Regions from separate parts of the Cellulosilyticum sp. genome, predicted to be linked through region 4. Evidence: predicted binding sites of a transcription regulator. Region 4 holds the regulator's gene; each other region holds the start of a gene.

Region 1 (4,223 bases), on a different contig from region 4:
CTCTGGTCGAAGTCGAGCTCAAAAAAGATATACTAACTTACCCACACTATGTATATGATAAAACAAAAGTGAAGGGAGGAAAACGAAAAAAGGTCGTAGAGACTATTTCCCTACGACCTTTTTTCGACGATTTATTTAACTTTGTTTTTAATGCAAAATTTAATAATTAAGCACGTTTTGATTCCTCTACAACTTTTTGTAATGCTTCTAATGCGTCAGCTGGAAGTTTATCAAATCCGCCTTTTTCTGTTTCACGAGATGCAACGAAGTTTACACGTTCTTGCATACGTTTTTGTAATTGTTCAACGTAGTTGCTATCTGAGAAGTCTGGTACGAAACCTTCAACTTCCATGATTTCGATATCGCTGAATGGTCCCCATTGTTTGAATTCTGTTTTTCCTTCAACTACAGCTTCAAGTACACCAAGAGTAACTTCTTTAGTTACTTTTTTGCCCATGAATTCTCCTGTGTTGATAATATAGCAGTCTACATTTTTCTCTGCTACTAAGTTTCTGAATGCAATGTAGTCGTTTGCAAGTGGATATGTTCTGAATGGGTTAGCATATGGTTCTACAACTAAAGCATTAGGATCTACTCCAGGAGCAAGTCTTTCAGCACTTGAACGTTTTGTAGCAAGTGTAGCACCCATTACTGAAGCAAGTTCAGCACCACTAAGTCTTACGATTGGTGGAAGTGTAGGGTCTTTCATAATCCAGAAGATAGCATTAACTGGCTCGTTGAATTTGTTTACACGGTTTGGTGACCAAAGAATTGATTTTACTGCACGCCCATTACCATTACGAACGTCTTCTGTAACAGGAACGATTTTGCCATCTTCATCAAGTGTAGCGGCACAGTTTTGAAGTGATACAAGATATTTATTGTCTTCACATGTAAGTGGATAGTCAGCTGTTTTGTCAAAGTAAGATGGTTCAAGTGCGATTGAAGAACCGTCTTCTCCAGAAATAACGAATGCATCATCATGAAGAACTGTAATATCATATTTACCATCATGACGCGCATGTGTAAGAGTTGATTTACCAGAACCTGAAAGACCAAATACACCAGCTACGAAGCTTTTACCGCCTGGTAAGTTGTAACGTTTTTGTCCGCCGTGGCAAGATGCATAGCCGTGACGGTTAGCCATAGCCCAAGCAAGTGTAAGTGTACCTTTTTTATGTTCTCCGAAGTATCTAAGACCAAGAATACAAGCACAGTTATGAGCTGTATCAAATACACAAAGTCCAAGTGGGTGATCTGGATGTGACCAATCTGGATCTGAGTAAATGTAAAGGTCGCCTTCATTATCGTATAGTTTAGACTCATTATACATTTTAGCTACTTCTTCGTTAATTACTTGGAAGTTAAGAAGCCAAGAATACATGTTATTAGCATATGTAGCAGGGATGCAAAGGTGAGCTTTTACTGTGAAATCTTTATCAAGACCTACAACAGCTTGTGCGTGGCACATTTTTTTAGTTCTACCTTGGAAAATAGCTTCACTAATTTTAAGTCTGTATTCATTAACATCTACACCAGCTTCTCCAATGATTCTACGAGCAGCAGCAGTACGTCCAGTTACAGCGCCATCGTTGAAAAGAAGAATTTTAGCGTCTTCATCGAGACCAATTAATTCTGGTTTATATACTGGCATATCTGTAACGATTGTACCAGGTGCTTCTTTTGCATATTTATAAGCTTCTTTCAAAGAGTTTACAGGAACTACATTGTTACCATAGAATGCGGTTTCGATTGTTGCACGAATTGAGTTGAAAATTGGGTTGTCTGCCCCGATTTCAGTTCTAGGGAATCTTGCTTTTGTTGCCATGAGTAAATCCTCCTTAAAAATAATTTGATTTAAGATAAATTATTATATAATATATAACCTTAACTAATACGACAAGAAATGTTAAATTTCTTACAAACTAATTATCTGATATTAGAAGTTAAAAGTCAATAAAAAACAATATAAAATTTAATAAAATTATACAATAATATAACAAAAATTAAAAACTATAATATATTCTAAAAAATATATAACTAAAATAATTTTTGACAAACATGTCCTACATAGACGTATAAGATTCATAAAAGGTGGTTTATTGAATATATTTTTTTGAGGAGGGTTGCATAATGAGGCAAAAAAAGAATTATCGCGAATTGTTTAATGGCATTGAGGTACCTATAGAGCTAGAAAATGGGCAGCAGGTTATTCCTATCAATTTCGATAATGGTGCAACAACACCACCATTTAAACAGGTAGATAGTTTTGTGTCTGAAAATATACTTATGTATGGCTCAGTAGGGCGTGGTGGTCATAAGTCTGGATATTGTACGAGAGCCTATGAATTATCTAAAAAAGAAGTATTAAATTTTTTTAATGTTTCTGAGGAAGATGGATATGAAGTTATTTACGTTAAGAACACTACGGAAGGTATTAATTTACTAGCGAATATGTTATGTGACCGTAGTAATTGCAAGGTTTTAACGTCGAGAATGGAACATCATGCAAATGATTTGCCTTGGCGAAGATTAGCAAATGTATTGTATGTAGAAGTGGATAAAGAAGGTAAAGTGGCATTAGAGGAAATGGAATATATACTTAAAAGATCATTAGGGACGATTAAATATGTAACAATGACGGCAGCAAGTAATGTTACGGGATATACAGCAGATATTCATAAGCTGGCTAGAATAGCTCATCAATATGGTGCACATTTAATAGTGGATGTTGCACAACTTGTTGCCCATAGAGAAATTGATATTAAAGGGGAAGTCCCAGAAGAGGCAATAGATTTCTTAGTATTTTCTGGACATAAGATGTATGCACCTTTTGGGAGTGGTGTGGTGATTGCGAAGAAAGAGTTTTTAAAGAATAAGGTCCCTTTTTTACAAGGTGGAGGAACAGTTGAGGCTGTTTTTGATTATGATGTTTACTATAAGGATACTGGAGCAAGGGATGAAGCAGGAACACCTAATTTTTTAGGGGTGATGTCTATAGTGGCAGCTATGACTGTTTTGAAAACTATTGGATTTGAGGAGATAGAGCGTCATGAAAGTGTACTTAGGAAGCAATTGATAAATGGATTAAGTGCGATACCAGGAATCATTTTATACGGCGATCCGATGGCGGAGAATAGAGTGGGTGTTGTTCCTTTTAATATAAGAGGTATTCATCATAGCGAGGTTGGTAGATTACTTCAAGAAATAAGGGGAATAGCTGTAAGGACAGGGTGCTTTTGTGCGCAACCTTATGTTATGCGACTTTTAGGGGTGACGGATAAAGAGAGATATAGATATTTAGAAAAACCACGTCTTCAAAAGCCTGGTATGATTCGTGCCAGCTTTGGATTGTATAACACGGAGGAAGAAGTGGATGAATTTTTGGATACAGTGGAGTTCATTGTGAAGCATTATCAGTAACGAATAAAAAATAAAAAATAAAAGATTGGAGGCCTATGGCCTCCTTTATTCTTCATAGCTGGGGTGAAGAAGAGTTGTTAGTTTGATGAAGTCTTCTTTGCGGAGACAGTCAATGATGAAGAGGAGAAGCAGGTAGATTAAGGAACTTAGAATAAGGGCCAAAATGAGGATAGGGGTAGTTGCTAGATTGTAGTGAAAGCATAGGTTTAATATAAGTTTGGAAAAAGTTGCACCGCCTAAGGCTGCTAGAAGAGGTTTAAGAATCCAGTTAGAGACTTGAACCTTAAGCTTGGTAGAGTCTAGTAGTTTATTGAAGTTAAGGGTAGAGGTCATAATATTACTAATAATCATAATACCTATAAAACTAGAAATTCCTTTGATAGGTAAGAAGAAATAAATCGTTGTAATACGAAATAGTGTGTCAAAAATACTATATTTGAGGCAGCTTACTTGTTTTCCTAAGCCTTTTAGGATGCCATCCGTAACAACTTCTACATACATAAATGGTACAATTAAAGCTAAGATACGTAGCATTTTGCCAATTTGTTTATTGTGATAAAGGACAAGGCCTATTTCATCAGCATAGTTAATGAATAAACTGGCAGCAAAAAGGCTAAGCATGAAGGTGAATTGAATAACTTTGTTTACAGTGTAGTTAACACGTTTTTTTTGCTTTAATATATTTGCCTTTGCAATTTCAGGAATAAGTGTTGTAGAAAAGGCTGTTAAAAAAGCAGAGGGAAAAAAGAGTATAGGAATAACCATACCTTTTAACATGCCATATAAACTAAGTGATACCG
Region 2 (4,223 bases), on a different contig from region 4:
AATTGAAACATATGCTTCAATAGCATGTGTTAATACGTCAAGACCTGTATCTGCTGTTGCGCCAGCTGGTACTGACATAACGAATTCTGGGTCGATGATAGCTACATCTGGTGTTAATTCGTAGTCAGCAAGTGGGTATTTCATGTTCTTAGATTTATCAGAGATTACAGCGAATGATGTTACCTCAGAACCTGTACCTGATGTTGTTGGGATAGAAACCATTTTAGCTTTTTTACCAAGTTTAGGGAACTTGTAAACACGTTTACGGATATCCATGAATTTTTGAGCCATACCGATGAAATCAGCTTCTGGATATTCATAGAATAACCACATAGCTTTAGCAGCATCCATTGCAGAACCACCGCCAAGCGCGATGATAACGTCTGGTTGGAATGAATTCATAACAGCTGTACCTTTTCTAACTGTTACTAAGTCTGGATCTGGTTCTACTTCGCTGAAGATTTCGATTGTTACTTTATTAAGGTTTTTATTTAATTGGTAAGTAAGTCTATCTACATAACCTAATTTAACCATCATTGGGTCAGCTACAATCATTGCACGATGAATGTCTGGCATTTTTGATAAGTATTGAACTGAACCAGCTTCGAAATAAACTTTTTCTGGAATTTTAAACCATTGCATATTCACGCGTCTCTTCGCCACCCTTTTCTTATTAATTAAGTTTTGAGCTGTTACGTTTGAAGAAGTAGAGTTATGTCCATAAGAACCGCAACCAAGTGTTAATGAAGGCATAAGTGAGTTATAAACATCACCAATACCACCAAATGCAGATGGAGAGTTTACAATGATACGACAAGCTTTAAGGCGTTTGCCATATTCATCAATAAGGTCATTGTTTGTTGTATGGATAACTGCTGTATGACCAAGACCACCAAGTTCAACCATTGTTTCAGCTTTTTGAATACCATCTTCAACATTTTTAGCTTTAACAACTGCAAGAACTGGAGAAAGTTTTTCTCTTGAAAGTGGGTAATCAGCACCTACACCATCAAGTTCACAGCAGAGAACTTTTGTTTCTTTTGGAATTGTAATACCAGCAAGTGCTGCAATTTCGTATGGATATTTACCAACGATAGCAGGACCAGCCATTTGTCTAACTGGGTCAATAACGATTGGCTCAAGTTTTTTAACTTCTTCTTTAGTTGCGAAGTAACAACCTTGTTTTTTCATGAATTCAACAGCTTTATCGTAAATAGGAGCTTCGATGATAGCAGCTTGTTCAGAAGCACAAATCATACCATTATCGAATGATTTTGAAAGAATGATATCTGTGAGAGATTGTTCAAGATTTGCAGTTTTTTCAACGAAAGCTGGTACGTTACCAGGGCCAACGCCGAGTGCTGGTTTACCAGTAGAGTAAGCAGCTTTAACCATTGCAGAACCACCAGTTGCAAGAACGGTTGCTACATCAGGGTGATTCATAAGTGCATTAGTAGCTTCAATTGAAGGAACTTCAATCCATTGTACACAGTTTTCAGGAGCACCAGCTTTGATAGCTGCATCACGAACGATAATTGCAGCTTCACGTGAACATTTTTGAGCTGCTGGGTGGAAACCAAAGATGATTGGGTTACGTGTTTTAGCACATGTGATAGCTTTGAACATTGTAGTAGAAGTTGGGTTAGTTGTAGGTGTAACCCCAGCTACGATACCAACTGGTTCAGCAATTTCAATGTAGCCTTCATCTTCGTTGTCTTCGATAACACCAACAGTTTTTTCATGTTTAATACTGTGGTAGATGTATTCTGTAGCGAAGATATTTTTTGTAACTTTATCTTCAAAGATACCGCGACCTGTTTCGTCGATAGCCATTTTAGCAAGTTTCATTTGAGCTGAAAGGCCAGCAAGAGCCATAGCTTTTGTAATTTCATCAATTTGTTCTTGATCAAGTTTCATATATTCATCAAGAGCAACCTTTGCTTTGGCAACTAACTCATCAATCATTACTTTTGGATCAGTAACTGGTGTTTCTTGTACTTCTGTTACTTTTTTTTCTTTTTTCTCATCAGACATAATTAAAATCCTCCCTTAGAATTTAAATGCAGTATAGACAGAACTACATCATTGATTAATTTGAATTGTTATTAATTTAACAAAACAAGTTAAAAAAATGTAGAATTGTTTATTTGATTTAGAATATATTGTAATGATAACATGGGGAAAATGCCTTGTCAATGCCTTGAATTTAGAATTGTACGAACAAATTATTTGAAAGATGCTGTAAAAATTGATGAAAATAACGAAATAACTTACTTAAAGCTTTTGTTTAGGTCGCATTAAACCTAGGCTAATTTATGTTAAAGAATAAACAAATAAAAGGGGGTGCCTTAACGACACCCCCTAAGGTAGCTATAAATAGCTAATGATTATTTGATGGTATATTTACTTACTTCAACTGTTAATTTTTTGGCACGGCGTTCTAGGTCAGCAGCAGTTTTTGTGACTTCATTCATAAGGTTAGCTTGCGCATCTGTAGACATAGCAACTGATTGCGTATTATTAGATGCTGAAGAGGAGATTGTTGCGATATTTTCAATGGCATCAAGTACACTAGTTGTACCAGCATTAACTTCTTCAGTAATAGCTGAGACCTCTTCGATTTCTACAGAAACTTGTTGGATATTTGTTAGAATTTCTTTAAAGCTTGTACCAGCATTTTGAACTAAGGATAAACCTTCATGTACAGAAGAAGTACCTTGCGACATAGAAACAATGGCATTTTGAATGGTAGAGTTAATTTCATTTGTAATATTGGTAATATGGGTTGCAGAGCTGGCAGATTGTTCAGCAAGTACGCGAACTTGATCTGCGACAACCGCGAATCCTTTCCCTTGATCACCAGCGCGGGCCGCTTCAATAGATGCATTTAAAGCAAGCAAATTAGTTTGTTTAGCTAAATCAGTAATTAGTGAGACTGCATTTTTAATTTCATTTGATTTTTCACCTAATAAGCTAACTAGTTCAGCGGTTGAAGTTACCTTATCATTAATATCATTCATTTGAGCAACCACGGATTCTATGAGGTTATCACCAGCATGTGCAGAGTTTAATGTAAGGCTTGCAGCGTTTGTAACTTCTTGAATATTAGTAGTTACACGTTCCATACCAGTATGTATTTCGGTTGTCATCTGAGCAGTTTCTTCTGTAAAAGAAGTTTGTTCTTCTGCACCAGAAACAATTTCTTGAATTGCGTTAGCAATATTTGTAGTGGCCTCTTGGGTCTTAGTCGCATTTTGGGTTAAGGTATCTGATATAGAGAGAATTCTTTTGGATTCATGCGCGGTAGCGGCTAAAAATTCATTAAGCTTATCTTGCATATGTGCAAGTGCAATAGCAACTTGTCCTAATTCATCATTAGTGTTTAATACTTCTTCTTCAATTGAAGTGCTGAAGTCACCTTTTTCCATCCTATGACAAGCGGCTATTAAAGACTTGAAGGGTTTAAAAAAACGTGTACAGATTATTGAAAGACAAATAGAAACAGCTAAAATATTAAATAGCATATTACCTAGATTATGTAATCCGATAAGAATCGATATGTCATGTGACTTTTGTACGTTATCTATTGAGGTGTTGTTTAGAATCTTGGATAAAGACGGCAAAAGCGTAAAGAGATTAATGGCTGTAAAGATACAAAAGTTGATGAAGACAGATATTGCGGTAATAAACGAGATTTTAGATTTGAGTGAATGCTTTTTCATACTATGCCCCCTAAATAATATAACGAATTTATTTGAATATATTTAAAATTAATGATATTATATCATTTTGGTTGAAGTATGGAAACAATAACTTAGAGTTGAGTACTTCTTATGTATAAACCTGTGTATAAAGTTGTGGAATTTAAAAAGTTGTTCACAAAATGTTGATAGTTTTGTGAAATATGTGGATAAGTAAAAAATTAAACACAATATAATATAAAAGTTTGTGTATTTAAATTAAAAATATGTGGATAATATATGAAAGAAATCTTGTGGAAAAATAGGAATTGAAAAAATAAATTAAAAATTTAAAACACCAAACGTTTTTTGCAGGATTACTAAAAAATTAACAATAAAATCGCAATATAAGATGAAAATTATAAAAATAATCAATAAAAGTAGTGAATTTTTTATACTTTAACTCTATAATGAAATCATACAACAGGTGAGGCTCGTGAAGAGCCTCCCTTTTTTATTTTAGCCTTTCTTTTTCAAGTGTTT
Region 3 (4,223 bases), on a different contig from region 4:
AAGTATTGCCCCCATTTCAACTCTTTTTAAAATAGGTTTCATCTCATGGAGACTTGCAAGTGGTAGCTTTCCTTGCTTGATACTCATCATCATAGCCTGAGCAGTTTCATCTTGAAGCTTCTTAACAATTTCAAGTTCAGAAGAAGGTAGCATTTGACTTACTAAATGCTTTCCACCTTCTGTCACTGCTTGCGATTTTACAAGTTCAAGTACTTTATGAAATTCTAATTTATAGAGTGTTTTTGCGTTCATTTTATAACCTCTTATATTGTATTTAACGTTATTTCTATTATGACACAATTTGTCTGCTTTGCAAATATTAAAAACTAAACCTTCTTATTCCTATAAAAAAACATGAGGCTAATGACATAGCCTCATGTTTTTTTAACTCATGTCTTTTTAACTATTGATAATACGACTACTTGTGACATAATTGCGTGCATAATATGGACTATCTAATCTACTGAGCATCACACCATTGGTACCATCAGCATGTAAAAACATATTATCACCTGCGTATATCCCTACATGTGAAATCGTTCCTGTATTCTTACCTGTTGTATCAAAAAACACAAGGTCGCCAGGACGAAGCTCTGCTTTGTCAATGATTTTACCATCTCTTACCTGTGTTGCCGCAAGCCTCGTAATGTTAATATCAAAAGTTTCATATACTTCTTTGGTGAGTCCTGAACAATCTACTCCTTTTTTTAGGTCATTACCACCCCATACATAAGGCGTACCAATAAACTGTTTACCGTAATCTACGATTTCTTCACCTAAAACCTTACTATATGGTATATATTCATTTTGTGTCACTTCCACACTTGTTTTACGAATCCATCCAACATCACCATTTAAACTCACTTTATACCAATCATTATTTTGGCCAATGATATGAACTTGCTTACTATAAGTAGTCCCTAAAATATCGGCATATTGATCTGGATAACTCCTTATATCTGTATTTGCATCACGAAGTGAGGCAACTATGCCAGTATACTTAGGGAATATTGACTTTCGTTCTACAGGACTTGCATAAAGTGTGGTACTCATTAAAAGCGCTAGTCCTACTCCTAAAACACGCTTCATTAAAGATTTCATAATTTCCTCCTAAAAGCTAAAACTTCCATTTGCAATTATTGCACAATATTCCGTTTTTTATACAGCCTTAAGAGGATTTTCTCTTACCAGTGATAATGATGCAGTTCACCTGCTATTTTGAGATGCTCAAAATTATGTTGTCTGAGCGCTTCATAAAGTACAATTGCCACAGAATTTGATAAGTTCAAAGAACGCGCTTCTGAAATCATAGGAATACGAATACAAGTTTCTTTACTTTCTAATAAAATCTCTTCTGGAATACCTGCTGACTCTCTCCCAAACATAATATAAGCATCTTCTTCATACGCTACTTCTGTGTAAGTTTGACGTGATTTAGTTGTTGCCATATAAACTTTAGGATAATTATTTTTCTCTAAGAATTCCTGATAGTTTTTATAAGTTTTTACTGTTACTAAATGCCAGTAATCAAGACCTGCACGCTTAATTTGTTTTTCATCTAATGAAAATCCTAATGGTTCAATTAAATGAAGCGTAGCACCTGTCGCAGCACAGGTTCTTGCAATATTTCCTGTATTTTGTGGTATTTCTGGTTCATGTAAAACGATATTCATCGTACATCCTCTTCTTTCTTTTGTATATTATAAATTTCATGATAAACATTTCCACTATATGCCTATTATTATATGTCATATTTTGTCTTGAATCAACGCCCACCTTTCCCAGTCTTAACTTTTGACATTTCGTTTAAAATTTGTTGAATATTTTACACGAATCAATTATTTGATTTTATTTTTAACTATTTTTCTTTAAATTTATCGATATATTCTTTTTTTATTTAATCATTTTTACCTATTTTATTTATAACATACAAGCTCTTTCTACTTATTTCTTACTAATTTATTTTCTACAGCTTCAAACAAATAATTTGAATATATGTTTTTATTGTGATATTTTTTAAAAGTCACATTTTTAAATATCATTTTCTAAGTGTTTAACACTTACAATGATTTAATTCATTACATAGGGAGAATACTGATTATGAAAAAATTTGCTTTTTTATTTGTTTTAATGAGCACACTAGCTTTCGTAGGATGTGGTAATACCAATACACCTGCCCAGCCTACTGAAGTTACACCATCTACTACTACAGAAACTGCATCTACACCAAATGAAGCCGAAAGTCTTGTAGTCGATACAAACGTTTCAACTGCTGAAGATGCACTTAACCTTTTAAAAGATGGCAATGCACGTTTCGTAGCTGATGATACTGAAATCATTAATGTTTCTTCTGCAAAAAGAACTGAGCTTGAAAATGGGCAATCACCTTATGCCGTAGTTATTTCATGTTCTGACTCTCGTGTTACACCATCTCACGTTTTTAATGCAGGACTTGGAGAACTTTTTGAAATTCGTATTGCTGGTAACATTTTAGATGAATATGCACTTGGTTCTGTAGAATATGGCGTAGAACATCTTGGTTGCCCGCTTCTTGTTGTCATGGGACATGAAAGCTGCGGCGCTGTAACTGCTGCCTTTGAAGCCTATGAAGCCAAATCAGAACCCGAAGGTGCCATCGGCGAACTTGTTGCTGCCATCACACCAAGCGTAGAAGCTGTAAATGCTTCTTCTATTGAAGATGCCTCTCACACAAATGTTCAGGCTACTATTGAGACTCTTAAACAAAATCCTGTCGTAGCTGAAGCCATTGAATCAGGCAAACTTCAAGTTGTAGGGGCTTACTATGACTTAGATGGTCATGTTACATTCTTAGATTAATCATTATTTTATCTCACTTTAATTGGCCTAATATAAATAAAATGGGTGTCGTAAATTTACGACACCCATTTTATTTAGTGTTTAAAAGTATCTTATTTGTTTAACTTTGAGAACAAGTCTGCAAATACAAAGTTACCTTCATCTTCTTTTTGTTGCTGTTTCATATACTTCTGTACAGAACGTTTATCTACCTTTTCATTATTACTACGATACCTTTTATTAAATGTACTTAATTTTTCTCTAAATGTACATGTTGTACATACATAAATCTGCCCATCTCCCTGCCCACGCAGTTCTAATTTTTTGTGGCATTGTGGACAGCGTGTATTTGTAAATTTACTTACTGTTTCTTTATAACCACACGCACGGTCTTGACATACATACATTTTACCATGTTTACCTTTAACATCTAACAAGAATTTTCCACAGTTAGGACAACGTTTACCTGTCATATTATCATGTACGTATTTATCTGTTGACCTCTTCACATCTTTAACAAGGCCGCTGCTATAAATGCGAATATTTTCCAGAAACGTCTTTGGACTCTGTTTGCCTTTGCTGATAAGTTCTAATTCATTTTCCCACTTAGCTGTTAAAAGTGGTGATTTTAAATCTGCTGGTACAAGTTCAATAAGCTGTTTTCCTTTTGATGTTGGAATGATATCCTTGCCATTTTTTTCGATGTAAAACATATTATAGAGCTTTTCAATAATATCTGCACGTGTAGCAACAGTACCAATACCACCTGTTTCACCTAACGTTTTTGCTGCCTTTTGACCTACATTTACATAAAGGTATGGCTTTTCCATAGCAGAAAGTAGTGTTGCCTCATTAAAACGAGCTGGTGCTTTTGTGAAGCATTTGTTTTTTGCAACACTTTGGAGTTTAACACTTTCGCCTTTTGTAAGAACTGGCAAACTTTGATCTTTTACTTCTTCATCATTTTCTTCTTCTACGCTATAGTCATATAAAGCCTTCCAGCCTTTTTCCTGAATGTTCTTGCCTTTTGCAATAAGGCTTTCTCCTGCCACTTCTACTGTTACATTCATCTGTGTATATTCAACCGGACGCATTAACACACTTAAGAAACGTTTTACAACTAGATCATAAATCTTACGTTCTTCATTACTAAGACGTGTAAGCATAGCACTTTCTTCTGTTGGAATAATTGCATGATGATCAGATACCTTACTGTTATCAACAAAGTTTTTACTCACCTTAAAACCTTTGTTGATAATTTCACTTGCAAAACTTCTATAGGGTCCAATCGCCACTGCCTTTAAACGTTCTTTCAAGGTAGGTACAATATCTTCTGAAATATAGCGTGAATCTGTTCTTGGATATGTCAATACTTTATAATTTTCATATAAACGCTGCATAATTCC
Region 4 (4,223 bases):
CAGGACCACAAACAATAACAATCTCCTCCAGGTTCTCATCTAATGCTTCTATGGCTTTAAACACTTGATATGAAGCTTGTTCCATAAGCAAAAGGCTAGGTATACCATACCTAGCCGTTGCTAATTCATCTATTTTTCTCATTTGAGTAGGCGTCATTAATTTCATATTATTCTCCTCCTTCTGCTAGGGCATAGGCCACTGCATAAGTCTGGCAATGTGAAATACTTACCTGCATAGCCGTCACACCTAATTCTTGCCCTAATCTTTGTGCTTTATTTAACAAATAAACTTTAGGTTTTCCCAATCTATCTGGTGTAATTTCTATATCACTGGCTGAAAAATTTCTAAAGCCTGTACCTAGTGCCTTACTTACTGCTTCTTTTGCTGCAAAAACACCTGCTATCGTTTCTGCGCGATAATTCTTCGTTTCAAAATAGCTCATTTCATTTGGTGTAAACACCTTACTTAAAAAAGAAGGTGTTTTTTTAACAGCCTTTTCAATGCGACTAATTTCAATAATGTCTGTTCCTATTCCTAATATCATTTTTTATTCGTATCCCATAATGTTTTATCGATAATTTCAATTTGCTGTTGCCCTACAATATTATGAAGATAATTGTAGATATCCTTTAAAAATTTTTCACTTTGTTTCTTTTCATTAGTTTTCTTAAGCATTTCAGCACGAAGTGCCTCAATCTCTGACTCTAGCTTTATCTCTTTTTGACGATGAATATCTATATATTCATAACCTACTGCTACCATCTCCCCTATAAGCTCTTTATTAGTTACTTGAACCTGCTCATCTACCTCTTCAAGTCTTGTTTCAATATTCTCTAAACGATTATTTACTTCTAAAGTACTTTGATGTAATTTATTGAGTTCTTCTATTTTTTTATCCCCATCTTCACCTTGTACTTCTCCACTTAAAGCTAAAATTTGCTTTAGGAAATTTTGCTTCACTTTATTATACTCTTTATAATCCGTATTTAAACGTGCCTGTTCCTTAAGAAGTTCTTGTAACAGCTTTTCTTTTTCATCAATCACTTTACTTTTTATTTGTTCCTTAACGGTATACCATAGTGGATCTAATAGCACAATAGGTAACTTCCTATTTTCTAAGACCGTATTAATATAGCTTTTTTTAATTTCTACTTGCTTATCTGATAACTTTACATTATCTGCTATATCATCCTGTACAACTACTTTTCTATTTTTCTTTCCAAATCCGAACATCCCTTGCCCCCTTAATTATTACTCTTATAGGCTCTATATTATAGATATCACATTTATAAAGTTTTATTATTATATATTTTTTAACTTTATAGCCAGTTTCTCTATATTATATCTTGTTTTTTAATATTAGAATATGAATTTCATCAATAAATGCTGGTCACTTATAAATATGTCGGCATTTTGAAAGAATAAATTATGCATTCTCTTTTTTCAATTTCTTTATACCTTATTATAGATTTCACATTTATAAAATTTAGTTATTCATAGTTTGTAGTCATGTGAAATCATTGAGAGAAATCTATTTACCTAAATGCATATTTCAAGTTTTTGGTTTCTCTATATAGATTTCACATTTATAAATTTTAATTATTCATAGTCTTGAGTCATGTGAAATCATTAGGAGAAACCTATTTACCTCGATGCATATTTCAAGTTTTTAATTTGTTTCTCTATAGAAATTTAAAAAAGCTATCACGGAAATAATCTGTGATAGCTCTTTTAACATACCTTATAATTCTTTAGGCGTACGCCCATGTTCTGCTTCATTTATTTTATATGCTAAGGTCATTAAGTTTTGTGATAAGTGTACGTTCTCTACTTGTACTGTATCAGGTAAGAATAAGTCAACTGGTGAGAAATTCCAAAGCCCTTTAATTCCCCACTTCGCTAAATTTTCTGCTGTTTCTTTAACGCGTGTTTTTGGCATTGTTAAGATTGCAATTTCTACTCCGTTTTCTTTAACGAATTCCTCCATCTTATCAATATCCATAACCTCTACACCATTAATACTCATTCCGATGAGTCTTGGATTAACATCAAAAAGACCTATCGTCTTAAAACCACGTTTGCTAAATGAAGTTGAGTTAGCAATAGCTTGTCCTAAATTACCTACTCCGACGATAATCATTTTATAATTTTGATGAAGCCCTAAAATTTTGCCGATTTCTGTGTAGAGATATTCCACATTGTAACCATATCCTTGTTGTCCGAAGCCTCCAAAATTGTTAAGATCTTGACGAATTTGTGAGGCTGTTACATTCATTTTCTCGCTTAATTCCCTAGATGAGATTTTTGTCACACCTTTTTGTAGTAGTTCACCTAAGTAACGATAATAACGTGGTAAACGTCTTACTACAGCCATAGAAATTTTTCTTTCTTCTGTCACGTTTTCAACTCCTCACTTCTCATATACGTAGTGATTTCAGTATACATTTAGGTTTTTTTTTTGTCAATGTAGATTCTTGGCATGTTTCCTTTCTTTTTGCACTTTTTTTTGCTAAAATTAAAAAAGAATTACTAAGGAGGCTAAAAATGATTATCTCATGCAGTAATATACAAAAAACATTTATTGATCAAACTGTACTTAAAAATGTTAGTTTTCATATAGAAGATCATGAAAAGGTAGCTTTAATAGGAAATAATGGTGCGGGTAAAACCACATTACTTAAAATTCTTACGAAGGAAATGGAAAGTGATGGGGGTAGCATTTCTTGTAGTAAGGATTGTACCATCGGCTACTTAAAACAACATATGGACCTGGATTCAGAAAGAACCGTTTATGAAGAACTTCTTCATGTATTTGATGAAGTTATTGCCCTTGAAACAAAGCTTCATGATATGGAAGCTGAAATCGCCAGAACTTCTTCATTAGATTTAATGGGAAGCTATGATGCCCTCCGCACAGAATTTGAAAACAAAAAAGGCTATGAATATAAAAGCCTCGTCAAAGGTGTCTTAAAAGGTCTTGGTTTTGATGAATCTGTTTATGAAAAACCTATTTCTATTTTATCTGGTGGTCAAAAGAACCGTGTAGCTTTAGGTAAGCTCTTACTCCAAGAACCTACACTTCTTCTCCTTGATGAACCGACTAACCACTTAGATATTGAAGCTATTGAATGGTTAGAAGGTTTCCTTCGCAGCTATAAAGGTGCTGTTATCATCATTTCCCACGACCGTTACTTCTTAGATAAGATTGTTACAAAAGTAATTCACTTAGAATTCGGTCAGGCCTTTGTTTATAATGGTAACTATAGCGACTATGTGATTAAAAGTGAAAAAGAATACGAAATTGCTATGAAACACTTTGAAAAGCAACAAAGAGAAATCGCTCAGCAACAAGCCGTTATTGCTAAACTTAAGCAATTTAACCGTGAAAAATCTCTTAAACGTGCAAGAAGCCGCGAAAAGGCTCTTGATAAAATTGAGGTTATGGATGCTCCAATGATTGATAATAAACCAATGCAACTTGTACTTACGCCACGTATTCCAAGCGGTAATGACGTATTAGACCTCAAAGAAGTCAGCAAAACTTTTGAAGATGCACCTTTATTTAGCAACATGAATATGTCTATTAAAAAAGGTGATAAAGTTGCCTTAGTTGGTCCTAACGGCGTCGGTAAAACAACACTCTTCCGTATCATCTTAGAGCAAATTCCTGCATCCTCGGGTACTGTACGTTTAGGTTCTAATGTTATGGTGGGCTACTATGACCAGGAGCATTCTACATTAGATACAACTAATACGATTATGGAAGAAATCCAAACTTCTTTCCCAGAACTTAAAAATGGTGAAATCCGTAATATGCTTGCTGCTTTCTTATTTACAAATGATGATGTTTTCAAACCAATTTCTGCCTTAAGCGGTGGTGAAAGAGGACGTGTGGCACTTGCTAAGATTATGCTTTCAAAAGCTAACTTTTTAATCCTAGATGAACCGACTAACCACTTAGACATCTTATCAAAGGAAATATTAGAAAGTGCCATTTCAAATTACGAGGGAACTGTATTATATGTATCCCATGACCGTTACTTCATTAATCAAACAGCAAGCAAAGTCATTGAAATGAATCAAACAGGTGCAAAAGAATTCCTTGGGGACTATGATTACTATGTAGAGAAGAAAAAAGAACTTCTTACTACACCAGTGCCAAAAGTAACTGTTAAAACAGCAGTAGCAACTGCTCCTGCTGCTCCATCTAACAAAGATGACT

Evidence for each region. Region 4 encodes Rex, which represses fermentation and respiration genes when NADH is low (regulators of the CRP and FNR family bind a similar motif). Its sites were predicted from a motif close to ATTGTTAANTANTTAACAAT; they were not measured.
Region 1: the regulator Rex is predicted to act here: its motif matches at 1,906-1,925, upstream of AC1VAQ_RS04455 (phosphoenolpyruvate carboxykinase (ATP)).
Region 2: the regulator Rex is predicted to act here: its motif matches at 2,099-2,118, upstream of adhE (bifunctional acetaldehyde-CoA/alcohol dehydrogenase).
Region 3: the regulator Rex is predicted to act here: its motif matches at 1,813-1,832, upstream of AC1VAQ_RS06455 (carbonic anhydrase).

What each region holds. Positions count from the first base shown of each region.
Region 1 is NZ_CEVXFV010000006.1:120,307-124,529, reverse strand. It holds gene AC1VAQ_RS04455 (phosphoenolpyruvate carboxykinase (ATP)) at 167-1,828, opposite strand; gene AC1VAQ_RS04450 (aminotransferase class V-fold PLP-dependent enzyme) at 2,134-3,423, shown strand; gene AC1VAQ_RS04445 (putative polysaccharide biosynthesis protein) at 3,469-4,223, opposite strand, start outside.
Region 2 is NZ_CEVXFV010000051.1:7,509-11,731, reverse strand. It holds gene adhE (bifunctional acetaldehyde-CoA/alcohol dehydrogenase) at 1-2,034, opposite strand, end outside; gene AC1VAQ_RS16765 (methyl-accepting chemotaxis protein) at 2,388-3,722, opposite strand.
Region 3 is NZ_CEVXFV010000010.1:78,550-82,772, reverse strand. It holds gene AC1VAQ_RS06470 (endonuclease MutS2) at 1-252, opposite strand, end outside; gene AC1VAQ_RS06465 (C40 family peptidase) at 400-1,101, opposite strand; gene trmL (tRNA (uridine(34)/cytosine(34)/5-carboxymethylaminomethyluridine(34)-2'-O)-methyltransferase TrmL) at 1,185-1,673, opposite strand; gene AC1VAQ_RS06455 (carbonic anhydrase) at 2,101-2,838, shown strand; gene AC1VAQ_RS06450 (DNA topoisomerase III) at 2,931-4,223, opposite strand, start outside.
Region 4 is NZ_CEVXFV010000059.1:5,255-9,477, reverse strand. It holds gene AC1VAQ_RS17855 (NAD(P)H-hydrate dehydratase) at 1-166, opposite strand, end outside; gene acpS (holo-ACP synthase) at 168-545, opposite strand; gene AC1VAQ_RS17845 (hypothetical protein) at 542-1,234, opposite strand; gene AC1VAQ_RS17840 (redox-sensing transcriptional repressor Rex) at 1,743-2,399, opposite strand; gene AC1VAQ_RS17835 (ABC-F family ATP-binding cassette domain-containing protein) at 2,546-4,223, shown strand, end outside.